Regions from separate parts of the Janthinobacterium sp. SUN206 genome, predicted to be linked through region 3. Evidence: predicted binding sites of a transcription regulator. Region 3 holds the regulator's gene; each other region holds the start of a gene.

Region 1 (7,337 bases), on a different contig from region 3:
GTCGTACGGCGAGTAGCTGAGCATGTAGTCGTACGCGGCCTTCTGGTTCGGGTCGCCCCATTCCAGGTACTCGCCCGTCGTCAGGGGCAGGCTGGCGTCCATCATGGTGTTCATCACGTCGACAAACGGCACGGCCGCGTGCACGGCGTGGAACAGGTCGGGGCGCATGTTGACGACGGCGCCCATCAGCAAGCCGCCCGCGCTGCCACCCTGGATGATGAGGCGGTTCGGGCTGGTCCATTTTTCGCGCACCAGGTAGTCGGCGCTGTCGATGAAGTCATTGAAGGTGTTTTTCTTCTTCATCAGCATGCCGTCTTCATGCCAGGCTTCGCCCATGTCGGTGCCGCCGCGGATATGCGCTTGCGCATAGATGACGCCCCGTTCCAGCAGGCTGATGCGGCTGATGGAAAAAGTGGCTTCCGTGGAAATGCCGTAGGAGCCGTACGAGTACAGCAGCAGCGGCGCGGAACCGTCGAGCTTGACGCCTTTCTTGTAGACGACCCACAGCGGCACTTGCACGCCATCGCGCGCCTTCACCCACAAGCGCTGCGTGGTGTAGCGGCTGCTGTCGAAGCCGCCGACGATTTCCTGCTGTTTCAGCACCGTGCGCTTGCCGTCCTGCATGCTGACGTCGATGACGGTGGGTGGCGTGACGGGCGACTGGTAGGACATGCGAAATTGCGTGGCGGAAAATTCCGGCGTGCCGGCCGCCGTGGCCAGGTAGACGGGGTCGTCGAACTGCACCGCCTTCCAGTTCTTTTGCGCAAAATCAAAGATGCGGGCGCGGTTCAGGGCGCGTGCTTTTTCCATCACCACCAGGTAGCCCTGGAAAACGTCGATGGACTGGATCACGGCATCCTTGTTGTGCGGCACGACCGGCTTCCAGTGCTTCGGCTGCGGCGCGGAAAATGGCGCGCTGACGACACGGAAATTCTTCGCCCCCTTGTTGGTCAGAATATACAGCTGGCCGTCGCGGTGCTCGATGCCGTAGCGGTGGCCTTTTTCACGTTTCAGCACGGATTGGAACGTGCCTTGCGGCTTGCTCGTTGGCAGCAGCAGCACTTCGCTCGTGTCCGTGCTGCCCGAGGTGAGCACGAAGAATTGCTTGTCGCGCGTGCGGCCCACGTTGATGGCGAACTGCTCCACAGGCTCGTGGTAGACCTGTTGCGGCGCACCGCCCAGGGCCAGGCGGAACAAGCGGTCCGAGCGCTTGGTGGTGGCATCTTCCTGCGCCAGCATCAGGGTGGCGTTATCCGCCGCCCAGGCCAGCGATGTCACGCGCGGCATGCTGTCGCCCAGCAACTTGCCCGTTTTCAAATCCTTGACGTGCAGCTCGTACTGGCGGAAACCCGTCGTGTCGGTGGTGTAGGCCAGCAACTGTTCATTCGGGCTGACGCTGAAGGCGCGCACGGCAAAGAATTTGTGGCCTTCGGCCAATTGATTCTGATCCAGCAAGACTTCCTCTGCCGCCTGCGCATCATAGGCGCCGCTGGCGCCGACGGGGCGGCGGCAGTGAATCGGGTATTGCTTGCCCGCTTCCATGCGTGTGTAATAGTAGAAATTGCCCTGGCGCGCAGGCACGGACAAGTCCACTTCCTGCATGCGTCCCTTGACTTCCGCCGTTACCTTGTCGGCCAGCGGCTGGATCGGCGCCGTGACGGCTGCCGTGTAGGCGTTTTCCGCATTCAGGTAGTCGATCACGGCAGGATCGGCTTTCTTTTGCAGCCAGCGGTAGTCGTCCGTCACGACCGTGCCGTGGCGCGTTTCCTGCCAGGCTGTCTTGGCGGCGACGGGAGCGACGGCCGTGGTGGTGGTGGTGGTGTCGGCGGCCAGCGCGGATGGCGCCAGCGTGGACAGTAGCAGGGCCGGCAGGATGGATGACCAGACGGACCGGCGGCGCGAAGCATGATGTGCTGTGGACAAGGCAACTCCTTTGAATAGTTGTGTCAGGATTGTAATCTTGCTATTGAGAAAAGCAACCGCTGATCGTCGCCATCGGGTCCCGTGCGTTTCAACTTGCATCCGCGGTCATTTCCGGTAATACTGTATGCATACACAGTATCTTGCCGCAATGAAGGCAAGCCGATCCGCCGCGAGGTGTTTTTTGATTTCATCTGCCCCCACACTTGCCGAAGCACCCGCCGCGCGCCGCTGGATCGCCCACCTGGACATGGACGCCTTCTTCGCCTCCGTGGAACTGTTGAAATATCCGGAATTGCGCGGCGAAGCCGTCGTCATCGGCGGCGGGCGCCTGCAGCAGCCCGTGCTGCAGATTGACGGCACGCGGCAGTTTGCGCGCATGCGCGATTACGTGGGGCGCGGCGTCGTCACCACGTCGACCTACGCGGCGCGCGCGTTTGGCGTGTTTTCCGCCATGGGCATCATGAAGGCGGCCAGGCTGGCGCCCGACAGCATCCTGCTGCCGGCCGATTTCGAGGCCTACCGCGAGTATTCGGCCCGCTTCAAGCAAGCCGTGGCCCAGTTGTGCCCCATCATCCAGAACGTGGGCATCGATGAAATCTATGTCGACCTGACGGAACACGGCGAGCAGGCGCCGGCCATGGCAGCGCGCCTGAAGGCGGCCGTGTTCGAGGCGACGGGCCTGTCGTGCTCGATTGGCCTGGCGCCCAACAAATTGCTGGCGAAAATCTGTTCCGACCTGGAAAAACCCGACGGACTCACCATTTTGTCGCCCGAGGATATCGCCACGCGCGTGTGGCCCTTGCCGGCGAAAAAGATCAACGGCATCGGCCCGAAGGCGACGGCCAAGCTGGAAGCCCTGGGCATCATCACCATCGGCGAGCTGGCGCAAGCCGACCTGGCCATGCTGCGCACGCAGTTTGGCGACCTGTACACGGGCTGGCTGCGCCAGGCGGCGCTGGGCATCGACGAGCGGCCCGTGCAGACGAGCCGGGAAACCAAGTCCGTCAGCCGCGAAACGACGTTCGAGCGCGACTTGCAGGTGGTGCGCGACCGCGCCACGCTGTCGGAAAAGCTGGAAAGCCTGTGCACGCGGGTGGCGGGCGACCTGGATAAACAGTCGCTGGCGGGGCGTACGGTGGGCATCAAGCTGCGTTTCGAGGATTTCAGCACCGTCACGCGCGACATCACCTTGCCCAGCGCCACGGCGGACGCCGCCGCCATCCTGCGGGCCAGCCGCGATTGCTTGCGGCGCGTGCCATTTGAAAAGAAAATCCGCCTGCTGGGCGTGCGCATCTCGACCTTGTCCGATCCGGCCATCGTGATGCGGCAGGCGCCGGCCCAGGCGGAACTGTTTCCCGCCCTGTAGCGGCATTCCCCACGCATCAACAACACCGCGCCAGTCCGCGCTTTTGACGGCATTCCCGTGTCGAAAGTGTAGAATGGCGTTCCCCTGGCACTACTGAAACAAACGGAAGACAAAAACTATGTGGTTCAAGAATCTTCAGATTTACCGCCTGCCCGCACCATGGGCCTATACGCCAGAACAACTGGAAGAGGCCTTGTCCTCGAACAAATTTACGCCGGCGACCAGCATGGATCTGATGCGCCAGGGCTGGGATACGCCACGCCCGAACGGCGGCCTGGTCCACGTGGTCAACAAACAGATGCTGATCTTGCTGGGCACGGAAAAGAAACTGTTGCCAGCCACCGTCATCAACCAGGTGGCCAAGGCCCGCGCTGCCGAGATGGAAGAAGCGCAAGGCTTTGCACCAGGCAAGAAAGCCATGAAGGAATTGAAGGAACGCGTGGCCGACGAGCTGTTGCCGCGCGCCTTCAGCATCCGCAGCAATGTCTGGACGTGGATCGACCCCGTCAATGGCTGGCTGGTGGTCGATGCCGCCAGCCCGGCAAAGGCCGATGAAGTCATCAAGCTGCTGCTCAAGGCCGTGGATAAATTGCCGCTGGAAAGCCTGCGCGTGCAGCGCTCGCCCGTGGCGGTGATGACGGAATGGCTGCAGGCGGACGATGCGCCGGCCGGCTTCACGGTCGACATGGATACGGAATTGCGCGCCACGGGCGAGAGCAAGGCCACCGTGCGCTACGTGCGCCACACCCTGGAAGCGGACGACGTGCGCCGCCACATCGCGGCCGGCAAGCAGTGCACGCGCCTGGCCATGACGTGGAACGACAAGATTTCGTTCGTGCTGACGGAATCGCTGGCCATCAAGAGCGTCAAGCCGCTGGACGTGATCAAGGAAACGGAATCGAGCACGAAGAACGATGAAGAGCGTTTCGACGGCGACGTGATGCTGATGACGGGCGAGTTGAGCAAGCTGATGGCCGACGTGGTCGAAGCCCTGGGCGGCGAAGCGACTGCATAAGCGCAGTCATGCCGGTACGAAAAAGGAGCTGCGGCTCCTTTTTTTTCGCCTGTGGATTGCGAAAAGATAAAAAAAGCGCCTTGCACGGTGAAGTGCAAGGCGCTTTCGGACAAGCTAATTCACAACGTCAAATTAGAACTTGTAGTTGCCGGTGATGTAGAACGAACGCATCATTGGATCGGCGTAGCGTGGGTCGAAACCAACCTGGTGGCCCGACGAAGCGCGCAGCGACAGCGGCGGTGCACGGTCGAACAGGTTTTTGATGCCTGCGCGGATCGTGGTTTGCTTGTCAAAGGCGAAACGTGCTTGCCAGTCGAACGTCGTGTACGACGGTACTTGCAGGCGGAAGTCGTCTATTTTGGTTTTGGTGTCCTCGTTGTACACGCTTGCTGCCGCATCGGTGTAGCCGTTACGGTAGTTGACCGTTACCGTGTTGCTCAGGCGGCCTGTATCCAGGGTCGTCGTCAGCTTCATCAGGTTGCGGAACGTGACTTCGTTGGTGTCGCCGAAGAAGTTCATGTTGCTGGTGAACACGTTGTTGCTGCCTGCTTTGGTGTAGTTCGCGTGCAACATGTGCGTACCGCTCAATTGGGCGGTCAGCTTACCGAAGGAAAACTTGTGGTTGGCCGACAGATCCCAGTCGATACCACGGTATTCCTTCTTGCCGACGTTGACCGACAGTTTCTTGAACGCGTAGTAGGTGTTGCCGGTCGATGGCTCCTTGTAGTAATCGAAGCTTGTCGCATACTTGACCGGATCGCCAAATGCCTGATCTTCGGTGATTTCCGAGACGGCATTGCGCAGTTTCACATCCCACAGGTCGGCGCCGAACGAGAAGGCCGAGCTAGGCTCAACACGGAAGCCCAGGGTGAACTGTTTCGATTTTTCCGACTGCAGTTCTGGATTGCCTTCCGATACGGCGTTGTATTGAATTGGTTCGCCGCGGCAGAACTCGGTACCTGGGTATGGGCAGGTAAATTTCTTGGCGGTAAAGCCGGCATTGACCAGTGGCTGAGCGATGTCCAGCATGCTTGGCGCCTTGAAGCCCGTGCCGTAGGAGCCGCGGATCAGCACGGTTTGTACCGGCTGCCAGCGTGCCGATACCTTGTAGGTATTGGCGCTGTCTTTTTTACCGACAGTTTTGCTGTTCAGCTTGTCATCGATCGCCTTGACAGCATCGTAACGGCCACCGACGGTCATTTCGAACGACTTGGTCAGAGGAGCCAGCAACTCGACGAACGCGCCGTAGGTGTCGCGGCTCATGTCGTAGGCAGCTTTCGTGTTGAAGCTGTAGATATCGTCACCGGTGGCGCCTGGCGACTGCTCATAGCGGTAGGTGCGGTAGTCGCCGCCGATACCCAGGCTGGCCTTGCCGCCTGGCAAGGAGAACAGTTCACGCGAACCGTGCGTGTCGACGCCGCGCATCGTGGTCGATGCGGTACGCACGGAGCCGACGAACTGCGCGCCGGCGACTTGCGCTTGCACGGATGGCTTTTGGCCCAACGCGAACGCATCGAAATCCGGATTGGCCAGGATCGCATTGAAGCCCTGATTTGTCGCGTAGCCGCCCGTGTAACGCTCGTCGATCGAGTTTTGCGACCAGGTCAGGCCGCTTTCGAAGTTCCACGCGCCCAGTTCGCCCTCCACGCCAACCACCATGTGTTTGGTTTGGGTAATGGTCTGGCTTGCGCGCAAACCGAAGTCGGTGCTGCGGTAGTTGGCCGTGACCGATTTGAGATCGCCCTGTTGCGCTGGCGTCAGGTAAGGTTGCACGTATTTCGCGTAGGCAGCTGGATTGTTGAACACCAGCTCGTCAAGGTTGGTTTTAGGGTTCTTTACCGTTTGCGCGATCGAGATGGGGATCGGGTTGGCGGCGATACGCGCCGTCAGGTCGTAGCGCGAATAGGCCAGTTCGGCGAACGCGTTCAGGCTGTCATTGAGCTTGTACGTTGCTTTGGAAAACAGGCTGTCGCGTTTCGATTGTGGCACGATTTCCACGGTGGAACCCGTGTCGAAGCCGCAAGCGCGTGAATTGCCGGTCGTGACGAAGGAATCGTCAGGGCAACTTCCGTTTTGACGCAAGTAAGGCGTGAAGGAAGTCGATGCGCTGTTCTTCGTTTTGTAGGCTACGGTGGCGCCTGCTGGCGATGCCGAGGTGCTGGTGCGGTCCCAGATGTAGTTGTTGCCGCCGCGTTTGAATTTCAGGAAAGAGGTATTGGCGAAATCGCGGTCGGTCGCGATCAGTTTCGACTGCTCATCGTGGCGGTACGATACCAGCACGTTGAAACGGTCTTCGTCCAGGTCGCCGAAACCATAGGTGACGCTGGTGTTCCAGGCGTTGCCGCCCTTGTCTTCCGGACCGCCGTAGGTGGCCTCCAGGGTGGCGCCTTGCTGGTTTTTCTTCAGGATGAAGTTCAGTACGCCGGCGATGGCGTCCGAGCCGTACAGGGCCGAAGCGCCGTCGGTCAGGATTTCGACGCGCTCAACGGCGCTCATCGGAATGGCGTTCAGGTTGACCGTGGTGCCGGAGCCTTGTGGCGCGATGCGGCGGCCATTCAGCAGTACCAGGGTGTAGGACTCGCCGATACCGTGCAGCGAAGCACTGGTATTGCCACCCGAGTCGGAACCTGCTGCGACTGCGCCGATGGTGAAGCCTTGCATGGCTGGCAGGGCCTGGATCAGGTCGGCTACCGAAGTGGCGCCCGATTTGGCGATCGCTTCTTGCGTCAGGCGCTGCACAGGCAAGGCGCCTTCGACAGCGATACGCTTGATACTCGAACCGGTAATTTCAACTTTTTGAATTGCTTCGTCCGCCATGGATTGGCCAGAGAACAAGACGCTACCTGCCAGAACGGTCAGGGCCAGGCGTACGCTGCGCACGCCAATTTTTTCTTTAAATGCCATTGTAACAATTACTCCGTAGTAGTTTTAATAACGACAAGCAGTACACGAGCACCGCTCTGGCCATCGGGTAGATGGCCAGCGGTGCTCGTGTACGGTAGGCGGAACCACGTCGGTGGGAGGTGGAAGACT
Region 2 (7,337 bases), on a different contig from region 3:
TTCGGGATGATGGAAGCCTTGCCGTCGCGCCAGATGGCGACCAGGCTGTTGGTGGTGCCCAGGTCGATGCCGATGATCATCAGATATCCGCCTCCGCTTCATTGCCGTGTTCTTCGATCCAGGCGCGGCGTCCAGCTGCTTCGCCTTTGCCCATCAACATATTGAAGCGGGAGGCCGAGGCCATGTGGTCTACTTCACCGAGCGTGACGGGCAGCAGGCGGCGCGTGTCCGGGTTCATCGTCGTTTCCCACAGCTGCTCGGCGTTCATCTCGCCCAGGCCCTTGAAGCGCGAGATCGACCAGGCGCCCTGTTTCACGCCTTCCTTGCGCAGCTTGTCCTCGATGGCGAGCAGTTCGCCGTCGTCGAGCGCATAGATCTTTTGCATCGGCTTCTTGCCGCGCGCGGGCGCATCCACGCGGTACAACGGCGGGCGGGCGATGCAGATGTGGCCCTTGTTGATCAGCGCCGGGAAGTGCTTGAAGAAGAGCGTCAGCAGTAGTACCTGGATGTGCGAGCCATCCACGTCCGCATCGGACAGGATGCAAATCTTGCCATAGCGCAGGCCGGACAAATCGGGCGTGTCGCCCACGCTGTGCGGATCGACGCCGATGGCCACGGCGATATCGTGGATTTCGTTATTCGCGAACAGGCGGTCGCGGTCCGTTTCCCACGAGTTCAACACCTTGCCGCGCAGGGGCAGAATCGCCTGGAATTCCTTGTCGCGGCCCATCTTGGCCGAGCCGCCCGCCGAGTCGCCCTCGACGAGGAACAGTTCATTGCGCGTGATGTCCGACGATTCGCAGTCGGTCAGCTTGCCCGGCAAGACGGCCACGCCCGAGGATTTTTTCTTTTCCACTTTTTGCAGCGAGCGCTGGCGCGATTGCGCCTGCTTGATCACCAGCTCGGCCAGCTTCTTGCCGTAGTCGACGTGCTGGTTCAGCCACAGTTCCAGCGGCGGCTTGGTGAAGGTCGAGACGAGGCGCACGGCGTCGCGCGAGTTCAGGCGCTCCTTGATTTGGCCCTGGAATTGCGGGTCCAGCACCTTCGCCGACAGCACGAAGGAAGCGCGCGCAAACACGTCTTCCGGCAGCAATTTGACGCCTTTCGGCAGCAGCGAGTGCATTTCGACGAAGTTTTTGACGGCGCCGAACAGGCCGTCGCGCAAGCCCGATTCGTGCGTGCCGCCATTCGAGGTGGGGATCAGGTTGACGTACGATTCGCGCACGATGGCGCCTTCTTCCGTCCACGCCACGACCCAGGCCGCGCCTTCGCCTTCGGCAAAGCCTTCCGAGTCCGGGCCCGCATACTGCGCGCCTTCGAACAGGGGAATCAGGGTTTCGCCATTCGATACCTGCGCCAGCGTTTCGGTCAGGTAGCCGCGCAAGCCTTCCGCGTACTGCCAGGTTTGCGTATCGCCCGTTTTCGCGTTGGTGAGGGTGACGGTGACGCCCGGCAGCAGCACGGCTTTCGAGCGCAGCAGGCGTTGCAGCTCGGTTTGCGAGATGTTCGGCGAATCAAAGTATTTGGCATCGGGCCAGGCGGTGACGCGCGTGCCTGACTTCTTGCCGTCGCGCGGGGCGGGGCGGGAGCTCAGGGGCTCGATCACGTCGCCGTTGGCAAACACCATATGGTGCAAGCCGTTGCCGTCGCTTTCCTTGCGCCAGACGGTGATTTCCAGGCGCGTCGACAGCGCATTGGTGACGGACACGCCGACGCCATGCAAGCCGCCCGAGAACGCATAGGCGCCGCCAGAACCCTTGTCGAACTTGCCGCCCGCGTGCAGCCGCGTAAACACGATTTCCACCGTCGGGACGCCTTCTTCCGGGTGCAGGCCGACGGGAATGCCGCGGCCATTGTCTTCGACGGTGATGCTGCCATCCGTGTTTTGCGTCACGGCGATATGCGTGCAGTGACCGCCCAGCGCCTCGTCGGAGGCATTGTCGATCACTTCCTGAATGATGTGCAGCGGATTTTCAGTGCGGGTGTACATCCCCGGGCGCTGCTTGACGGGTTCCAGTCCTTTCAGGACACGGATGGATGATTCGCTGTAGTCGGATGCTGGTTTTTTAGTGGCCATACGTGTTCAAGCTAAGTAAAGACAGTGGTTGGAACGCCAGGCCAGGGCACTGCGGGGCACAGTGACAGCGGCGGCGATAACTGTATGAATATACAGTATATCCCGTCCAGCGTCACTGGGGGAGGGCAGTGCGGCAGGCTTGGCGTCCTTGTGCGGACGCTCGCGCATTCTATCTTGTCCCGCGAGCAATAGCGCTACTCCAAGGCAACAACAGTGCGCCGCGTGCGTGGTTTGGCGCCCATTGTGAAGGATTTTATGCGGTAAAGCGCCCGTTTTTACATCTTGTTTACAGCTGCCTCCCCAGTCTTTACGAATTTTTTAGACCCTTTTGGCTAATCTGCTCACTATCAAAACAAACCTGAATGAGGGTGGGAATGGATCTCGTGTATCTCGGCTTGATTGCCGTGTTTTTCGTCGTGGCGGCCGGCTTTGCCGTCGCCTGCGACAAATTAGGGAGCGTCAAATGAACGCGTTTTATGTGCTGGGCGCCGTCGTGTCGGCTGGCCTGCTCGTGTACCTGCTGGTCGCGCTGCTGAAGGCGGAGGAACTGTGATGACGACGCAATCGATATTGTTATTGGTGGCCTTCCTGGCCGTGCTGCTGGCCGCCGGCTATCCGCTGGGCCTGTACATGGCCAGGGTGGCTGGCGATGGCCCCGTGCGCGGCCTGGGCTGGCTGCAAAAGCTGGAAAACCTGCTGTACCGCTGGTCCGGCCTGCCCGCCGACAAGGCCATGGGCTGGAAAAGCTATGCCATCGCCCTGATTGTCTTCAATACCGTGGGCGCCGTCTTCGTCTACGGCCTGCAGCGCCTGCAGGGCTTCTTGCCCTTGAATCCCCAGGGTCTCGGCGCCGTCAGCCCCGATTCCTCGTTCAATACCACCGTCAGTTTCGTCGCCAATACCAACTGGCAGGGCTACGGCGGCGAACAGACCATGAGCTACCTGACCCAGATGCTGGGCATGGCATGCCAGAACTTCTTTTCGGCGGCCACCGGCATCGCCGTGATCTTCGCGCTGGTGCGCGGCTTCGCCTCGCGCTCGGGCAAATCGATCGGCAATTTCTGGGTCGACCTGGTGCGCTCGACTCTGTATATCCTGCTGCCGCTGTCCCTGGCCCTGTCCGTCGTCTTCATGGGCGAAGGCATGATCCAGAATTTTTCCGCCTACAAGGAAGTGACCCTGCTCGACCACGTGGCGTATGAAACGCCGAAAGTGACGGCCGACGGCCAGCCCGTGCTGGATGCCGCCGGCAAGCCCGTGATGGAAGCGCAAGTGGCGGCCACGCAGACGATCGCCATGGGCCCTGTCGCGTCGCAGGAGTCGATCAAGCTGCTGGGCACGAATGGCGGCGGCTTCTTCAATGCCAATTCCTCGCACCCGTATGAAAACCCCACCGTGCTGTCGAACTTCCTGCAGATGCTGGCCATCTTCATCATCCCCGCCGGCCTGTGCTTCACCTTTGGCCGCATGGTGGGCGACATGCGCCAGGGCTGGGCCGTGCTGGCCGCCATGACCTTGATCTTTGTCGTCATGACGGCCGGCGTGATGAGCGCCGAGCAGCAAGCCAATCCCGCCTTGCAAGGCCTGGGCCTGGACCAGCAGGCCAGCAGCCTGCAATCGGGTGGCAATATGGAAGGCAAGGAAACGCGCTTCGGCATCAGCTCCTCGACCCTGTTCGCGGCGGTGACGACGGCCGCATCGTGCGGCGCCGTCAATTCCATGCACGACTCCTACATGCCCCTGGGCGGCATGGTGCCGCTGCTGCTGATGCAGTTCGGTGAAGTGATCTTCGGCGGCGTGGGCACGGGCCTGTACGGCATGCTGATGTTCGCCATCCTGGCCGTCTTCATCGCCGGCCTGATGATAGGCCGCACGCCTGAATACCTGGGCAAAAAAATCCAGGCCTATGAAATGAAGATGGTGTCGCTGGCCATCCTGATTACGCCAGCCCTCGTATTGACGGGCACGGCGATCGCCGTGATGGTCGAACCGGGCAAGATCGGCGTGGCCAATCCGGGCGCGCACGGCTTCTCGGAAATCCTCTACGCCTTCACGTCGGCGGCCAACAACAACGGCAGCGCGTTTGCCGGCCTGTCCGCGAACACGCCGTTCTACAACGTGATGCTGGCGATCGCCATGTGGTTCGGCCGCTTCGGCGTGATCGTGCCCGTGCTGGCGGTGGCCGGTTCGCTGGCGGCCAAGCAGCGCCTGTCGGCCAATGCCGGCACCATGCCCACGCACGGCCCCATGTTCATCGGCTTGCTGATCGGCGTTGTCGTGCTTGTCGGCGTTTTGAATTACGTTCCCGCGCTGGCCCTGGGCCCGATCGTCGAACACCTGCAACTTTTCATCAAATAAGAGGCTACCATGTCACGCACAAGCCTGACCTTGTTCGATTCCGCACTGATCGGCCCCGCCGTCGTCGACGCGTTCAAAAAACTCGACCCCCGCACGCAGTGGCGCAGCCCCGTGATGTTCGTCGTCTACGTGGGCAGCATCATCACGACCCTGCTGGCCATCCAGGCCCTGAATGGCCAGGGTGAAGCGCCATTCGGCTTCATCGTCGCCGTCGCCGTGTGGCTGTGGTTTACCGTGCTGTTCGCGAACTTCGCCGAGGCGCTGGCCGAAGGCCGCAGCAAGGCGCAGGCGGCGTCCCTGCGCGCCCTCAAGCAAACGGTGATGGCAAAGAAAATGCAAACGCCGAAGTACGGCACTTCCTGGCTGCCCACTCCGGCCACCGACCTGCGCAAAGGCATGACGGTGCTGGTCGAGGCGGGCGACGTGATTCCCGCCGACGGCGAAGTGACGGCTGGCGTGGCCTCCGTCGACGAAAGCGCCATCACGGGCGAATCGGCGCCCGTCATCCGCGAGTCGGGCGGCGACTTTTCCGCCGTGACGGGGGGCACCCGCGTGCTGTCGGACTGGCTGCTGGTACGCGTTTCCGTCAATCCGGGCGAAGCCTTCATCGACCGCATGATCGCCATGGTCGAAGGCGCCAAGCGCCAGAAAACGCCGAATGAGATCGCCCTGACGATTTTGCTCGTCGCCTTGTCGATCGTCTTCCTGATCGTCACCGTGACTTTGCTGCCGTACTCGCTGTTTTCCGTGGCGGCGGCCGGCAGTGGCACGCCGGTGACCATCACCGTGCTGATCGCGCTGCTCGTGTGCCTGATCCCGACCACCATCGGCGGCCTGTTGTCCGCCATCGGCGTGGCCGGCATGAGCCGCATGATGCAGGCCAATGTGATCGCCACGTCGGGCCGTGCCGTGGAAGCGGCCGGCGACGTGGACGTGCTGCTGCTGGATAAAACGGGCACCATCACCTTGGGCAATCGCCAGGCATCGAGTTTTGTACCGGCACCCGGCGTAACGGAGCAGCAGCTGGCCGATGCGGCGCAACTGGCCTCCCTGGCCGATGAAACGCCGGAAGGGCGCAGCATCGTCGTGCTGGCCAAGCAGAAGTTCAATATCCGCGAACGCGAGATGGCCAGCCTGCACGCCACCTTCGTGCCCTTCACGGCGCAGACGCGCATGAGCGGCGTGGATATTCCGGGCGGACAGCAGGTACGCCAGCTGCGCAAGGGCGCGGCCGACTCCATGAAAAAGTATGTGGAAGCGCTGGGCCAGCCGTATCCGGCGGAGGTGGGGCGCGCCGTCGACGACATCGCGCGCCGCGGCAGCACGCCGCTGGTGGTGGTCGATGATGGCCGCGTCATGGGCGCCGTGGAGTTGAAGGATATCGTCAAGGGCGGCATCAAGGAGCGCTTCGCGGAACTGCGCCGCATGGGCATCAAGACCGTCATGATCACGGGTGACAACAAGCTGACGGCAGCTGCCATCGCCGCCGAGGCGGGCGTGGACGATTTCCTCGCCGAAGCGACGCCGGAAGACAAGCTGAAACTCATCCGCAGCTACCAGTCCGAAGGCCGCCTGGTGGCGATGACGGGCGACGGCACCAACGATGCTCCGGCGCTGGCGCAGGCCGACGTGGCCGTGGCCATGAACTCGGGCACGCAGGCGGCAAAGGAGGCGGGCAATATGGTCGACCTGGACTCGAACCCGACCAAGCTGCTGGAAATCGTTGAAATCGGCAAGCAGATGCTGATGACGCGCGGTTCATTGACGACGTTCTCGATCTCGAACGACATCGCCAAGTACTTCGCCATCATCCCGGCCGCCTTCGTGGGCACCTATCCGCAATTGAAGGCGCTGGACATCATGCACCTGGCCAGCCCTGCGTCGGCCATCATGTCGGCCGTGATCTTCAATGCCTTGATCATCGTCGTGCTGATTCCATTGGCGCTGAAAGGCGTGCAGTACCGGGCCATCGGTGCGGCCAGCCTGTTGCGCCGCAACCTGCTGATCTACGGCTTGGGCGGCATCGTCCTGCCCTTCATCGGCATCAAGCTTATCGACATGCTGCTGTCCGCACTCAATTTAGTCTAAAGGAACCATCATGAGCACTATCGTACGTCCCGCCCTGGTCCTGTTTGCCGCGCTGACCGTGATCTGCGGCGTCGTCTATCCGTTTGCCACGGCCGGTATCGGGCAGCTGGCCTTCAACGATGAAGTCAACGGCAGCATCGTCGAGCGTGGTGGAAAACCTGTCGGATCGAGCCTGATCGGCCAGTCCTTCACCTCGCCCAAGTACTTCTGGGGCCGGCCATCGGCCACCGCGCCGATGGCGAATAACGGCGCCGGTTCGGGCGGTTCGAATCAGGGTCCGAGCAACCCGGCCCTGGTGGACGCCGTCAAGGCGCGCATCGCTGCCCTGCAGGCAGCCGATCCGGGCAATCGCACCCCGATCCCTGTCGACCTGGTGACGGCGTCGAGCAGCGGCCTGGATCCGGAAATCAGCCTGGCGGGCGCCTTGTACCAGGCGCCGCGCGTGGCCCGCGTGCGCGCCGTGCCGCTGGCGCAGGTGGAAAACGCCATCGCCAAGGTGCAGAAAACCGCGTATATCGGCTTTTTCGGCGAACCGCGGGTCAATGTGCTGGAACTGAATCTGGCGCTGGATGCGGCCGCGAAGTAAGATGATGCAGGAGCAGAGCCGCCGGTTTTGCCCCTGGTTTTGACATTAAAAGATGCCCATGCTCCCCAACGACAGCCAACGCCCCGACCCTGATGCCCTGCTGGCGCAAGTGCAGGCGCAGGAAAAGAAAGCCGCGCGCGGCCGGCTGCGCATTTACTTTGGCGCCTCGGCCGGCGTCGGCAAGACCTATGCGATGCTGGCCGCCGCCCGCAAATTGCTGGCCGATGG
Region 3 (7,337 bases):
CTCTTTGGGGCCGGAAGCGGCGCACCATATCGCCGTCGGGGCGGAAACCATGGCCTTGCGCATGGACCGCACCTGTTCGAACGCGCTGGCGCTGGCGACCATGCTGGCCGCCGATCCGAGAGTGGCGGCCGTGCATTACCCGGGCCTGGCGTCGCACCCGCAGCATGCGCTGGCGACGGACTTGTTCCGCAGCTATGGCTCGCTGTTCAGCTTTGAATTGAAAGATGGCATCGACTGCTTCGATTTCCTCAATCGTCTCAATCTTGCCATTCCCGCCAGTAACCTTGGCGACACGCGCACCCTCGTCATTCCCGTCGCCCACACGATTTTCTACGAGATGGGTGCCGAGCGGCGCGCCAGCATGGGCATCGCCGAGTCGCTGATCCGTGTGTCGGTGGGTATCGAGGATGAGGTGGATCTGCTGGAAGACTTCAGGCACGCATTGGAAGAAGAATAAGGTTTCACTTTTTTGAGAAAAAGATTACATTTAAGTGTAATTAAAGCATATGTGTCTTTTTCTCAATCGGAGAGTGGGAATGAAAAAAATTGTATTTAGTGTTTTTTTATTGTTTTCTTGCGCTGTCTATGCTGATGACCTGACGGATGCGAATAAATTCCTGCAATCCAAGGCTTACCCGCAAGCCTTGGATTTGTACAAGAAACTGGCTCAGGCTGGGAATGCCGAGGCTCAATTTCATTTGGGCGAGATGTATTTGTATGGTGAAGGAGTGGCTGTCGATGCCGCGCAAGCCGGACAATGGTTTGGGCAGGCATCCAAGGCGGGCAACAAGAATGCCGAAGCCGCGCTTGCCCTTATGGCTAACCGTGTCGCGCGAAAAGGTGACATTGATTACTATGTCAACTCATATGCCGGCGAGGATGTTGCCTTGAGTAAGGTCAAGTGCGTTACCCCGGTGATTCCTGCATTCTCCCAAACCAAGCGTCAAATCAGAGATGTGGCCGATAGTGTTGATGCCTGGATGGCGTGCTATAACAGCTTCGTCAGTAATTTGAATGCTTCTTTGCCGCCTGGCAAAGCCATTCCTTCTGATATTGAATCGTTGATGAATGAGCAGGAATTTGAAAAGGCCAAGCTGCGCATGGATGCAGCCTATGCGCGGGTGAGTGCCGAAGGGCGTGAGCTGGCAAAAAATATCTTGGCGCAGCGCGATGAGTGGCACTCCAAAACAGAGGCGTATCTCTTGGCGGAGAATAAAAAAATTCAGACAGAAAATGAAATGAGTGAATTGAATCGCTCACGTACCGCGAACACGCCGCAATGGGTGACCAGTCCTTTGCCAAGCAAATAAGTCAGTCTTGCCGATGTGCTCAATGGGATGGGAATTAAGCGCTCGCAGGTATGCTGCAAGCGCTTTCCCTCTTAATGCCAACTGCGCATGAGTCCGACGGCCAAACCTTCCAATGCAAACTCATCTTCCGGCGACACGGTAATCACCTTGAAGTCCGGATTTTCCGGCAGCAATTCGATGACGGAACCCGTCTTCTTGTAGCGCTTGACGGTGACTTCGTCGCCGATGCGGGCCACGACGATCTGGCCATTCTTGGCGCTGTCGACTTTCTTGACGGCCAATAAATCGCCATCCATGATGCCGGCGTCGCGCATGGACCAGCCGCGCACCTTCAGCAGGAAGTCAGGCTTGGCCGAAAACAGGGCCGGATCGACGTTGTAGCTCGCTTCCAGGTTTTCCTGCGCCAGGATGGGCGAACCGGCCGCTACCCGGCCGATCAGCGGCAGCGACATCAGCAGCGCTGCCGGCACCTTCGACGGCAGCGCTTCGGCGGCGGCGCCGATCAGGCGGATGCCGCGCGAGGTGCCGGGAGAAATCTCGATCGCGCCCTTGCGGGCCAGGGCCTGCAAATGCTCTTCGGCCGCGTTGGCCGATTTGAAACCCAGTTCATTGGCGATTTCGGCACGGGTGGGAGGAAAGCCCGTGTTTTCAATCGCGTCCTTGATCAGGTTCAGGATTTGTTCTTGTCGTGCTGTCAGCTTGATCATGAGCGGTGGGTGCATACTAAAATGCTGTCTATATGAACAGTCTGTATTTTTGTACAGTATCGTTCACTATGCAAGGGGATTTCCGTGTTTTGGGCGAATTTCGCAAGAAATACTTGTCCATGGACGGAAAGCACGGCGGCGCGCGGGCTTTTCGGGCCCATGTGGAAGGAATGATTGAAACGTTTGCAAAAGGCGGTTATAATCTTCGGCTGACCTTCCCACACCCGTCTTGACGCCGGGGTGGGCGATTATCAATCCGACCTGAAGGAGTTTGCATGCGTCATTATGAAATAGTCTTTATCGTCCATCCGGACCAAAGCGAGCAAGTGCCCGCGATGATCGAACGCTACAAAGCCAGCGTAACCACCCGCGGCGGTTCGGTTCACCGCGTGGAAGATTGGGGCCGCCGTCAAATGGCTTACTCGATCCAAAAGCTGCCTAAAGCACACTACATCTGCCTGAACATCGAATGCGACAACGAGACCCTGGTCGAGTTGGAAACAGCATTCAAATTCAATGATGCCGTGTTGCGTCACCTGACCGTTAAAATGAAGAAAGCTGAAACAGCTCCTTCGCCGATGATGAAATCGGTACAACGCGAAGACGCGGCCAAAAGCCACCGCACCGAAGCACCAGCAGCCGCTCCAGCCGCAGCAGCTTAATTCTTGACCAGGATCGTGCGCTGAACCAGCTACAAGTAACCGCCATCATTGCCGAGCGCGAAATATTGCGCTATACCCCGGCAGGGCTGCCGATTGTGAATGCAGTATTGCAACACAGTTCGCAGCAGATGGAAGCAGGGATTGCCCGTTTGACCGAGTTTGATGTTGCCGCGCTAGCCGCTGGCGAAATCTCAGGCCGGTTCAGTCAGGCAAGCTTGGGCGGGGTGTATCAGTTCACGGGTTTCCTGGCCAGGAAGAGCCGCAACAGCAAGAGTTTGGTGTTTCACATCATTGATTTTAGTGCAGTCAATTCTGACTAGCGCATTTTAGATACAGGAGCCTGACATGGCATTCGGTAAAAAGTTCGACAAAAATAAGCTCAAGCTTAAAGAAAAACGCAAACAGCAAAACCCGTTGTTCAAACGCAAGAAGTTCTGCCGCTTCACCGCAGCTCACGTTGAGCAAGTCGACTACAAAGACGTCGACACGCTGAAAGACTTCGTCCAAGAAAACGGCAAGATCATGCCAGCACGCCTGACCGGTACCAAAGCGCACTACCAGCGCCAAGTTGACACCGCAATCAAGCGCGCTCGCTTCCTCGCGCTGCTGCCATACACCGATCTGCACCACGCTTAATCGGTCAGATATTCCTGGAGAAGAACTATGCAAATCATTCTGTTAGAAAAAGTTGTTAACGTCGGTAACCTCGGCGAAGTCGTCAAAGTCAAAGACGGTTACGCACGTAACTTCCTGATCCCGCAACGCCTGGCACGTCGTGCTACGGCAACCGCTGTGGCTGAATTCGAAGTCAAGCGCGCCGAACTGGAAAAAGCTGCTGCCGCTAAACTGGCCGCATCGCAAGCCCAGGGCGAAAAACTGAGCGGCCTGACCGTTCAAGTTGCTCAAAAAGCTGGTGTGGATGGCCGTCTGTTCGGTTCCGTCACCAACTTCGACATCGCTGAAGCGCTGACCAAGCAAGGTTTTGCTGTTGAAAAAGCACAAATCCGCATGCCTACCGGCCCGCTGAAGATCGTTGGCGAGCACAACGTTTCGGTTGCTCTGCATACCGACGTGGTTGTGGAAGTTGTTATCGCTGTCGTTCCAGACGCGAACGCGTAATCGTCTGCGGGCCTGGCCCGCAAGCGTTGCCGCACTATGAAAAGCCGGGTTCGCCCGGCTTTTTTGTGGCCTTTTTTTCGCTCAATTTCAGCCCTTTATTTTTGCCAGCACGCCGAAGCGGGTATAATTCGCGCCATGAACGCCCCCTCTGATCCGCAACTGGATTCCCTCCGTATTCCGCCGCATTCGATCGAAGCAGAACAATCCGTTATCGGTGGTCTGCTGCGCGACAATGCCGCATATGACCGCATCGCCGACTTCATGCATGCGGAGGATTTCTATCGCTATGACCATCGCATCATCTTCGAGCAAATCGTCAAGATGGTTAACGCTTCCAAGCCAGCCGATGTCATTACTGTTTTTGAAACCCTGACCCAGCTCGGCAAGGCCGATGATGTGGGCGGACTCGCTTACCTGAACGCCATGGCGCAAAACACGCCATCGGCCGCGAACATCCGGCGCTACGCGGAGATCGTGCGCGACCGCGGCGTGCTGCGTAAACTCATTACCGTCGCCGACGACATCTCCGGCACGGCCTTCAGCCCGCAGGGCAAGGAAGTCAAGCAGATGCTTGACGAGGCCGAATCGAAGATTTTCGCCATCGCCGAAGAAGGCGCGCGCGGCGCCCAGGGCTGGACCGCCATCCAGCCCCTGCTGACGCAGGTGGTCGAACGCATCGACGAACTGTACAGCCGCGACAACCAGAGTGAAATCACGGGCGTGCCCACCGGTTTCATCGACCTCGACCGCATGACCTCGGGTCTGCAGCCGGGCGACCTGGTGATCGTGGCGGGACGTCCTTCGATGGGCAAGACGGCGTTTTCCGTCAACATCGGCGAAAACGTGGCCATCGACAGCGGCCTGCCCGTGGCCGTGTTCTCGATGGAGATGGGCGGCGCCCAGCTGGCCATGCGTATGCTGGGCTCCGTCGGACAGCTCGACCAGCACCGCCTGCGCACGGGCCGCCTGAACGACGAAGACTGGCCGCGCCTGACGAATGCGATCCAGAAGATGAACGACGCGCAGTTGTACATCGATGAAACGCCGGCCTTGAATTCCATCGAGTTGCGCGCCCGCTCGCGCCGTCTGTCGCGTCAATGCGGCAAGCTGGGCCTGATCATCGTCGATTACTTGCAGCTGATGTCGGCCAATACGCCGGGCGACAACCGCGCCACGGAGATTTCCGAGATTTCACGGGGCTTGAAAGGCCTGGCGAAAGAACTCGGTTGCCCCGTGATTGCGCTGTCCCAGCTGAACCGCTCGCTGGAGCAACGCCCGAACAAACGTCCTGTCATGTCCGACTTGCGTGAATCGGGCGCTATTGAGCAGGATGCCGACGTGATCCTGTTCATTTACCGCGACGAGGTGTATAACCCCGACTCGCCGGACAAGGGAACGGCCGAAATCATCATCGGTAAACAACGTAACGGTCCAATCGGCAGCATCCGCCTCACCTTCATGGGGCAGTACACCAAATTTGGCAATTACAGTGGTGGCCTGGCGCTTTACCAAGGCGACTAACACAGCAGCACTGATATTCCATTGGCCGCCCCTTCATCAAAAGGGGCGGCTTTCTGTAGTAAATAACACGACTCAATGCTTAACGGAGAATGACATGTTTGGACGCTTGATGCCCACTGAGGGCAAGTTTTTTGAATTGTTTAACCAGCACGCGGAATTGTGCGTCAAGGGCGCCAAAGAGATGCTCGGCCTGATGACCAATTTCGATGACCTGGAAAACCGCGTGCATGCGATCGAAAGCATCGAGAAACAGGCGGACAAAGTCACCTACGCCACCGTGGAAATGCTGCACAAGACCTTTATCACGCCGATCGACCGCGATGACATCCATCAGCTGATCACGCGCCAGGACGACATCCTCGACTTGCTGGAAGATGCGGCGCAAACCGTCTCGCTGTACGACCTGAAGGCCGTCACGCCGGAAGCCAAGCGCCTGGCCGAACTGGTACTGGCCTGTACCGAAAAAGTGCGCGACGCCGTCGCCATGCTGCACAACATGGATAACTCGCGCAAGATCGTCGCCATCTGCGAAGAGATCGACCGCCTGGAATCGGACGCCGACCACGTGATGCGCGCCGCCATGTCCAAGCTGTTCCGCGACGAGCCGGACGTGCGCAACCTGATCAAGCTGAAAGCGATCTACGAAATTCTGGAAACCGTGACCGACCGTTGCGAAGATGTGTCCAATATTATCGAAGGCATCATCGTCGAAAACGCGTAAGCGTTGGGCCTGTCCTGAACCAGAATCAGAAAAGAAACTACAATGACCATACAAATCAGCATCTACGTGCTAGGCCTGTTGATCGTCCTCGCACTGCTGTTTGACTTCATGAACGGCTTCCACGATGCCGCCAACGCGATCGCCACGGTGGTCTCGACGGGCGTATTGAAACCGCAGACCGCGGTTGCCATGGCCGCCACGTTCAACTTCGTCGCCATCTTCGTGTTCCACCAGCTGACCGTGGCCGCCACGGTGGGAAAGGGAACCATCGACCCTGCGGTGATCGACCAGTACGTGATCTTCGGCGCGCTGATGGGCGCCATCTTCTGGAATTTGTTTACCTGGTACTACGGGATTCCTTCGTCGTCCTCGCACGCGCTGATCGGCGGCCTGGTGGGCGCCGCCGTCGCCAAGTCCGGCACGGGCGCGCTGGTCGCGGCCGGCCTGTGGAAAACGGTGGCCTTCATCGTGATCGCACCGGTGCTGGGCTTTGTGTTCGGTTCCATCATGATGCTGCTCGTGTCGTGGATCTTCGTGCGTTCGACGCCGCGCAAGGTCGACAAGTGGTTCCGCCGCCTGCAACTGGTATCGGCGGCCGCCTACAGCCTGGGCCACGGCGGCAACGATGCGCAAAAAACCATCGGCATCATCTGGATGCTGCTGATCGCCGCCGGTTACTCGAGCGCGGCCGATGCCATGCCGCCGATGTGGGTCATCATCTCGTGCTACACGGCCATCAGCTTCGGCACCCTGTTCGGTGGCTGGCGCATCGTCAAGACCATGGGTCAGAAGATCACCAAGTTGAAACCGGTCGGCGGCTTCTGCGCCGAAACGGGCGGCGCGATCACCCTGTTCGTCTCGACGGCGCTGGGCATTCCCGTGTCGACCACGCACACCATCACGGGCGCCATCGTCGGCGTCGGCTCGTCGCAAAAAATGTCGGCCGTACGCTGGGGCGTGGCGGGCAATATCGTCTGGGCCTGGATCTTCACGATTCCCGCGTCGGCCTTCGTCGCAGCAGTCGCGTGGTGGATTGGCCACCACATCATGTAATGGATAGCCAACGCCAGTAAAAAGGGAGCTTCGCGGCTCCCTTTTTTTATGCGCCGGCCAGTTCCACCGTCAGCCCTTCGTAGGCAAGGAACACTTGCAGGCCATTGAGGCGGCTGCTGTAGCGCCCCATCACGTCGGCAAACACGGCTTCGAGCTGCTCGTCGCTGCGGGTCGGTTCGTGGTGGGTGCAGTACAGGCGCCGCGCGCCGCAGCGCAGGGCGAGGTCGAAGGCGGCGTCGAAGGT
Region 4 (7,337 bases), on a different contig from region 3:
AAATACTCGTGTGCAACATAATGACGTTCAAACGATTTCAGCTTCTCGAAGCGGTCGGCCAGCAGGGGATTGGCCTCGAGATAGCGCGGCTTCGTGGCGATCATCCTGTCGACGAAATCGATGGCGCCGTCGATACGCGCCAGCACGCCTTGCCCCGGCGCCCCCATGACACGGCTATGCTCCGTCAGCAAGTCGCGCATCGGCATCATGGCGGCCCAGCCAGGCTGGGTGTTGTAGCTGAGGTAGGCGACGCCGCCCACTTTCAGCTTGCGCTGCAGGAAGTCCACGATCAATACACGGTTTTCCGCCGAAATCCAGCTCCAGATGCCGTGCAGGCAAATGAAATCGAAATCGGGCAAATCATCGCGGCGGCAAAACTGTTCGAACGATTCGTCCGTGAACTGCGCCCCGGCGCCAGCGGCGCTGGCCAGTTCCTGGGCATAGGCCGCCTGGGCCGGATTGAAATCATTGCCATACCAGCGCGTGGCGGACGCCGCAGCATGGAAGTTGGCACTGACGCCCTGGCCGAAGCCCAGTTCGCAAGCCGTGCCATTGGCAGGCAGGACCAGGCCGGCGGCCAGCAGGGGCAGGCGCAGGCGCAGGGGATTCAATTCTTCGTAATAGCCATAGGTATAGGCGACCTCGGCCATATAGCCGGCATTCCAGTTGCTCATTGCGCTTCCTGTCTCGATCAGTGGCGGTGCACGCAGCGCACCGGGTTCGAGCGCCAGAATACCCGATATCGCGGGCGCCCAGTAGCGCGAACAGAGGGCATTTGAAAGCGCAGTTCACGGCCGCGCGGCGCGACGGCCGCGTCATGGCCAGGGCGCAAAGCAGACGGCAGGAGCGGCAAAGCGACCTTGTCTGGCGGCATACGGGAGCGCCAGTGCGCGCACGACGGCCTTAGTCCTCGTCGGGCTCGAGTCCCTTCAACGCCACCTGCACAGCGCGCTGGGAAAAGCCGCGCTGCATCAGAAAGCGCATCTGCTTGTTGCGCTGCTCGGCATCCTGCGCCACTGCACCAAATTTGCGGCGCCACACTTCGCAGGCGCGCGCCACTTCCCCTTCGGCCAGGCCCGCCTTGAGTTCCTGCAGCGCCTCGCCCCCAATGCCATGGCTTTGCAATTCCGCCATGATGCGGCTATTGCCGAAACGGGCCGAGCGGCGGTGGATCAGCGACTCGGAAAAACGCTCCTGCGACAGCCAGTTGGCTTGCTCCAGGCTGTCGAGCAAGGCTTCCACATCGTCGCTCTCCTGCGCATGGCGCTGCAGCTTGCGCCGCAATTCCATGCGGCTGTGTTCGCGCATCGACAGAAAGCGTAGCGCCCTGCCCTTCAGGCTCAGTTGTACCGCTGCCATACCCGTATCCCATCTTTACCACACCGGACTGAAAACACAATTGCCGCCAGGCGCACAGGCGCAGGGCGGCAATCATTGTAGAACTTTTTTGTGCGGCAAGCTGCCGCCGGCGAGCCAGGCGGGCCCCGCCACTGTCGCTTACTCGGCGGCCTTGGCTTCCGCAGCCTTGGCAGCCTTGTCGGCAGCCTTATCCGCTTTTTCCGGCTTTTCAGCAGCCAGCGGCGGCAGTTCGCGCACGCCCAGCGAAGCGCGGACCTTGTTTTCGATCTCGCGGGCCAGCGCCGGACGCTCTTGCAGGAAGGCGCGGGCGTTGTCCTTGCCCTGGCCGATGCGTTCGCCGTTGTAGCTGTACCACGAACCGGATTTTTCCACGATCTTGGCATCCGAACCCAGATCCAGGATTTCGCCTTCGCGCGAGGTGCCGGCGCCGTACAGGATGTCGAAGTGCGCTTCCTTGAACGGTGGCGCGATCTTGTTCTTGACGACCTTGACCTTGGTTTCGTTGCCGATCACTTCATCGCCGGACTTGATCGAGCCGGTGCGGCGGATATCCAGGCGCACGGAGGCGTAGAATTTCAGCGCATTGCCGCCGGTGGTCGTTTCCGGGCTGCCGAACATCACGCCGATCTTCATGCGGATCTGGTTGATGAAGATGACCAGGGTATTCGTGCGGTTGATGGAGCCGGTCAGCTTGCGCAGGGCTTGCGACATCAAACGGGCTTGCAAGCCCGGCAGGGAATCGCCCATGTCGCCTTCGATCTCGGCGCGTGGCGTCAGTGCGGCCACGGAGTCGATGACGACGAGGTCGACGCTGCCCGAACGCACGAGGGCGTCGCAGATTTCCAGCGCCTGCTCGCCCGTATCCGGTTGCGAGATCAGCAGTTCATGCAGGTTCACGCCCAGCTTTTGCGCGTAACCGACGTCGAGCGCGTGCTCGGCATCGATAAAGGCGCAGGTGCCGCCCAGTTTTTGCATTTCAGCAATGGTTTGCAGGGTCAGGGTGGTTTTACCCGACGATTCAGGACCGTAGATCTCCACCACGCGGCCGCGCGGCAAGCCGCCCACGCCCAGCGCGATATCGAGGCCGAGCGAACCGGTCGACACGACTTGCACTTCTTCGATCGGTGCGCTGGCATCCATGCGCATGACCGAACCTTTGCCAAACTGCTTCTCGATCTGCGCCAGTGCGGCGGCGAGCGCCTTGGCTTTTTCCGATGCGGGTACTACAGCTTTTTTATCGTCCATATGTTCTTTCAGCCGTTCTACAGTCGACGATTCACGTGAATCGGTCGGCCTGCGATAGCGCCAGTGGGTTAAATTCTTTACACAGACAGTACTGTATAAAAAAACAGTGATCAATGCAAGCGGAACGTGGATTTGTTTTGAAACAGATCAATACAACCCTGTTTTTCACAAAAATTCGCCACCTTGCGGAAAATGAAACACAATACAAGCTTCTACCGTCGCAAGCATAGGAAGTGCACCATGCGTATTTTACTTGCCGAAGATGACAGCGTGCTGGCCGATGGCCTGACCCGCTCGCTGCGCCAGTCCGGTTATGCGATCGACTACGTCAAGACCGGGCAAGAGGCCGATACGGCCCTGTCCACCCAGGAATTCGACTTGCTGATCCTCGACCTGGGCTTGCCCAAGATGTCCGGGCTGGAAGTGCTGCGCCGCCTGCGCGCGCGCGCCTCGCTGCTGCCCGTGCTGATCCTGACGGCCGCCGATTCCATCGAGCAACGCGTGAATGGCCTCGACCTCGGTGCCGACGATTATATGGCCAAGCCGTTCGCCTTGTCGGAACTGGAGGCAAGAGTGCGCGCCCTGACGCGCCGCGGCGCCGGCGGCGGCGCCACCATCATCAAGCACGGCCCCCTCAGCTACGACCAGGTGGGGCGCAGCGCCTACATCAACGACCAGATGCTCGACCTGTCGGCGCGCGAACTGGGCTTGCTGGAAATCCTGCTGGGCCGCACGGGCCGCCTCGTTTCAAAAGAGCAACTGGTCGACCACCTGTGCGAATGGGGCGAAGAAGTGTCGAACAACGCCATCGAAGTGTATGTCCACCGCTTGCGCAAGAAGATCGAAGTGGGCGGCGTGCGCATCGCCACCGTGCGCGGCCTCGGCTATTGCCTGGAAAAATACTCGGAAGCGGCGCGCCTGAACGCCGAAGCGGGCGAGTCGGCAAGCCCGGCCAGCGGACCCGCCAGCAAGTGAAGGCGCGCGAGGCGCCAGCGGACGAGGCGGACGACGACGACTGGTTCGAGCCGCCCACCACGGAGCAGGATGACACCATCGAGCATTCGCTGTTCGGCGAAATCCTCGACTGGATGCTGGCGCCCTTGCTGCTGCTGTGGCCGATGAGCATCGCCATCACCTATCTGGTGGCCAAGAGCATCGCCAATCAACCGTTCGACCATGCGCTGGAAGACAGCGTGACGGTGCTGACGCAACAGGTCAAGCAAGCCGATGGCGCGATGCTGCGCCACGTGCCGGACAAAAACGGCAAGGGCCGCGACTTCCTGCGCGGCGACGATGTCGACACCCTGTATTACCTGGTGGTGGGCCCGCGCGGCGAATACCTGAACGGCGACCGCGATCTGCCGCCGCCGCAAGACCCCGACAAATACCGCAGCGGCATGGTGCTGTTTCGCAACGACACCATCCACGGCACGCCCGTGCGTGTGGCGTTCAGCTATCTCGACATTCCTTCCGGCAACGACGATGAACCCAGCCGCGCGCTGGTGCAAGTGGCGGAAACCCTGGAAAAGCGCGCCCAGCTGGCCAATGAAATCATCAAGGGCGTGATTTTGCCGCAGTTCATCATCCTGCCCGTGATCCTGGCCCTGGTCTGGTTTGCCCTGGCGCGCGGCCTGTCGCCGCTGGCGCAATTGCAGGAACGCATACGCGCCCGCCCGCCCGACGATCTATCGCCCATCGAATCGGGCCAGGTGCCCGAAGAAATCACGCCGCTGGTCGGTTCGCTCAACGAGATGCTGGCGCGGCTGTCGCTGTCGATCGACATGCAGAAGCGCTTCATCGCCGATGCCGCGCACCAGATGAAAACGCCGCTGGCCGGCATGCGCATGCAATCGGAGCTGGCCCTGCGCCAGACCGACCACGACGAAATCCACCGCTCGCTGCTGCAACTGGCGAAAAGTTCGGAAGCGGCCACGCGCCTGGTCAACCAGTTGCTGGCCCTGGCGCGCGCGGAAAACCAGCCGCAGGCGGGCACGGCGTTCGAACCGATCGAGTTGAGCGAACTGGCGCGCGGCGTGGTGCAAGACTGGGTGCAAGCCTCGTTTGCCCAGCATATCGACCTGGGCTTCGAACAGCCCGCGTATTCGATCTTGATTTCCGGCAATGCCATGATGCTGCGCGAGCTGCTGAGCAACCTGATCGACAATGCCTTGCGCTACACGCCGGCTGGCGGCAGCGTCACGGTGCGCGTGCGCAGCACCCTGGAACTGGCCATCCTGGAAGTGGAAGATACGGGCCCCGGCATACCGCAGGCGGAGCGGGCGCACGTGTTCGAACGCTTTTACCGCATTCTCGGCAGCAATGTCGACGGTAGCGGCCTGGGCCTGGCCATCGTGCGCGAAATTGCCCAGCAGCATGGCGCCGAAGTCGATATTTTTAACAATCCGCGCGCGCAGTCGCCGAAACTGCCGGGCACCCTGCTGCGCCTGAGCATCGCCCTGCTGTTGCCGGACGCGCCAGAAGAGGATGACATCACGTATGGATAAGCCGAGCCCACCCGCTCCCCCCGCGCGGCCGGCGCGCACGCCCAGCCCCGAGCTGCAGGCGCGCCTCGATGTGCACTGGCGCAAGACGCGGCGCCTGACGGCCATCCTGCTGCTGGTCTGGCTGCTGACGGGCTTCCTGACCGTGTTCTATGCGCGCGAACTGTTACATTTGAATCTGTTCGGCTGGCCGCTGCCCTTCTATATGGCGGCCCAGGGCGCCTCGCTCGTGTACCTGGCCATCATCGCCTTGTATGCCTGGCGCATGCGGCGCCTCGACCGGGCGTTTCATGCCGAGGAGCAAGCATGAGCGGCCAACGCAGCTTCTTTGCGCGCCTGTGCCGCTACTACCTGCTGTTTACCGCCGGTTTCGCCGCCTTCCTGCTGGCCCTGTCGGTACTGGAACAGGAAGGCATGCCGCGCGCGTGGATCGGCTACCTGTTCATGCTCGTCACCATCACCCTGTACGCCACCATCGGCGTCATCAGCCGCACCTCGAACGTCACCGAATACTATGTGGCGGGGCGCCGGGTGCCGGCCATGTTCAACGGCATGGCCACGGCCGCCGACTGGATTTCGGCGGCCAGCTTCATCAGTCTGGCCGGCGGCCTGTACCTGAACGGCTTCGACGGCCTGGCCTTCATCATGGGCTGGACGGGCGGCTATTGCCTGGTGGCCCTGCTGATCGCGCCCTATCTGCGCAAGTTCAGCCAGTACACGATTCCCGATTTCCTCGCCGCCCGCTACGGCAGCGGCACCGACAAACGGGGCGCCAGCGTGCGCGTGGTGGCCGTGGCCGCCACCATCATCGTGTCGTTTACGTATGTGGTGGCGCAGATCTATGCCGTCGGCCTGATCGCCTCGCGCTTCACGGGCGTGGATTTTTCCGTCGGCATCTTCCTGGGCCTGGCCAGCATCCTCGTCTGCTCCTTTCTGGGCGGCATGCGCGCCATCACCTGGACGCAGGTGGCGCAGTACATCATCATCCTCGTCGCCTTTCTGATTCCCGCCATGTGGCTGTCGGTCAAGCATGCGGACAATCCCGTGCCGCAGATCGCCTACGGCAAGGTGCTGCCGCAACTGAGCGCGCGCGAACACGTGCTGGAAACGGACCCGAAAGAAAACGAAGTGCGCGCCATCTTCCGCCAGCGCGCGCAAAGCTACCAGGCGCGCATCGATGGCTTGCCCGCTTCCTGGGAACAAGGCCATCTGACGGCCCAGCGCCAGCTCGATAGTTTGCGCCAGCGCAATGCTTCGCTGTTCGACATCCGCAACGCGGAGCGCTACCTGATCGCCTATCCGAAAAGTCCGGACGAGGCACGCGTGCTGTGGCAGACGGCGCAGGCGCAGAACCAGAAACGCGCCGAGCCGATCATTCCGCACGCGCAGCCGTTTCCCGCCGCCGACCGGGAACAATCCGACATCAAGCGCAACAATTTCCTGGCCCTCGTGTTCTGCATGATGCTGGGCACGGCCGCCCTGCCCCACATCCTGATGCGATCCTACACCACGCCGTCCGTGCACGAAACACGCGTCTCCGTCTTTTGGACCCTGTTCTTCATCTTGTTGATCTACCTCACGATTCCAGCGCTGGCCGTGCTGGTCAAATACGATATTTACTCGGCGCTGGTGGGCACGCAATACACGAACCTGCCCACCTGGGTGTCCTACTGGGCCAACGTGGATAAGCTCAGCCCCCTGATCAGCATCGTCGACGTCAACCGCGACGGCATCGTGCAATTGGCGGAAATTTCCATCGACGCCGACGTGCTGGTGCTGGCCACGCCCGAGATCGCCGGCCTGCCCTATGTGATTTCCGGCCTGGTGGCGGCCGGCGGCCTGGCTGCCGCCCTGTCGACGGCCGATGGCTTGCTGCTGGCCATTTCGAACGCCCTGTCGCACGACATTTATTACAAGGTGGTCGATCCCACCGCCTCGACGCAAAAGCGCGTGACGATCTCGAAATTGCTGCTGCTGGCCGTGGCCTTCATCGCCGCCTATGCGGCCTCGCAAAAGCCGGCGGACATTTTGTCGCTCGTGGGCGTGGCCTTTTCCCTGGCCGCCTCCACCCTGTTTCCGCCGCTGGTGCTGGGCGTGTTCTGGAAACGCGCCAACCACCAGGGCGCGCTGGCCGGCATGCTGGCGGGCTTTGGCGTGTGCCTGTATTACATGCTGCACACGAGCACCATGCTGGGAGGTAATGCCAGCGGTCAATGGTTTCATATCGCTCCC

The links. The regulator LexA, encoded in region 3, represses DNA repair genes until DNA is damaged. The targets are predictions, from matches to a motif close to ACTGTATNNNNATACAGT.
Region 1: the regulator LexA is predicted to act here: its motif matches at 2,043-2,060, upstream of dinB (DNA polymerase IV).
Region 2: the regulator LexA is predicted to act here: its motif matches at 2,157-2,174, upstream of O3300_RS21305 (DNA topoisomerase IV subunit B).
Region 4: the regulator LexA is predicted to act here: its motif matches at 2,695-2,712, upstream of recA (recombinase RecA).

What each region holds. Positions count from the first base shown of each region.
Region 1 covers NZ_JAPWIB010000007.1:128,864-136,200, forward strand. Annotated here, with positions in the region: gene O3300_RS27805 (S9 family peptidase) at 1-1,923, opposite strand, end outside; gene dinB (DNA polymerase IV) at 2,105-3,289, shown strand; gene O3300_RS27815 (recombination-associated protein RdgC) at 3,408-4,304, shown strand; gene O3300_RS27820 (TonB-dependent receptor) at 4,437-7,208, opposite strand.
Region 2 covers NZ_JAPWIB010000004.1:139,107-146,443, reverse strand. Annotated here, with positions in the region: gene O3300_RS21310 (molecular chaperone HscC) at 1-80, opposite strand, end outside; gene O3300_RS21305 (DNA topoisomerase IV subunit B) at 80-2,077, opposite strand; gene kdpF (K(+)-transporting ATPase subunit F) at 2,541-2,630, shown strand; gene kdpA (potassium-transporting ATPase subunit KdpA) at 2,630-4,435, shown strand; gene kdpB (potassium-transporting ATPase subunit KdpB) at 4,445-6,523, shown strand; gene kdpC (potassium-transporting ATPase subunit KdpC) at 6,534-7,109, shown strand; gene O3300_RS21280 (DUF4118 domain-containing protein) at 7,168-7,337, shown strand, end outside.
Region 3 covers NZ_JAPWIB010000001.1:2,196,008-2,203,344, reverse strand. Annotated here, with positions in the region: gene O3300_RS09945 (cystathionine gamma-synthase family protein) at 1-457, shown strand, start outside; gene O3300_RS09940 (tetratricopeptide repeat protein) at 537-1,310, shown strand; gene lexA (transcriptional repressor LexA) at 1,382-2,017, opposite strand; gene O3300_RS09930 (hypothetical protein) at 2,050-2,250, shown strand; gene rpsF (30S ribosomal protein S6) at 2,293-2,679, shown strand; gene priB (primosomal replication protein N) at 2,700-2,999, shown strand; gene rpsR (30S ribosomal protein S18) at 3,025-3,315, shown strand; gene rplI (50S ribosomal protein L9) at 3,343-3,798, shown strand; gene O3300_RS09905 (replicative DNA helicase) at 3,934-5,319, shown strand; gene O3300_RS09900 (DUF47 domain-containing protein) at 5,414-6,040, shown strand; gene O3300_RS09895 (inorganic phosphate transporter) at 6,083-7,093, shown strand; gene O3300_RS09890 (MBL fold metallo-hydrolase) at 7,140-7,337, opposite strand, start outside.
Region 4 covers NZ_JAPWIB010000004.1:346,530-353,866, forward strand. Annotated here, with positions in the region: gene O3300_RS22215 (class I SAM-dependent methyltransferase) at 1-674, opposite strand, end outside; gene recX (recombination regulator RecX) at 904-1,359, opposite strand; gene recA (recombinase RecA) at 1,498-2,604, opposite strand; gene O3300_RS22230 (response regulator transcription factor) at 2,845-3,579, shown strand; gene O3300_RS22235 (sensor histidine kinase) at 3,576-5,108, shown strand; gene O3300_RS22240 (DUF4212 domain-containing protein) at 5,101-5,415, shown strand; gene O3300_RS22245 (sodium:solute symporter family protein) at 5,412-7,337, shown strand, end outside.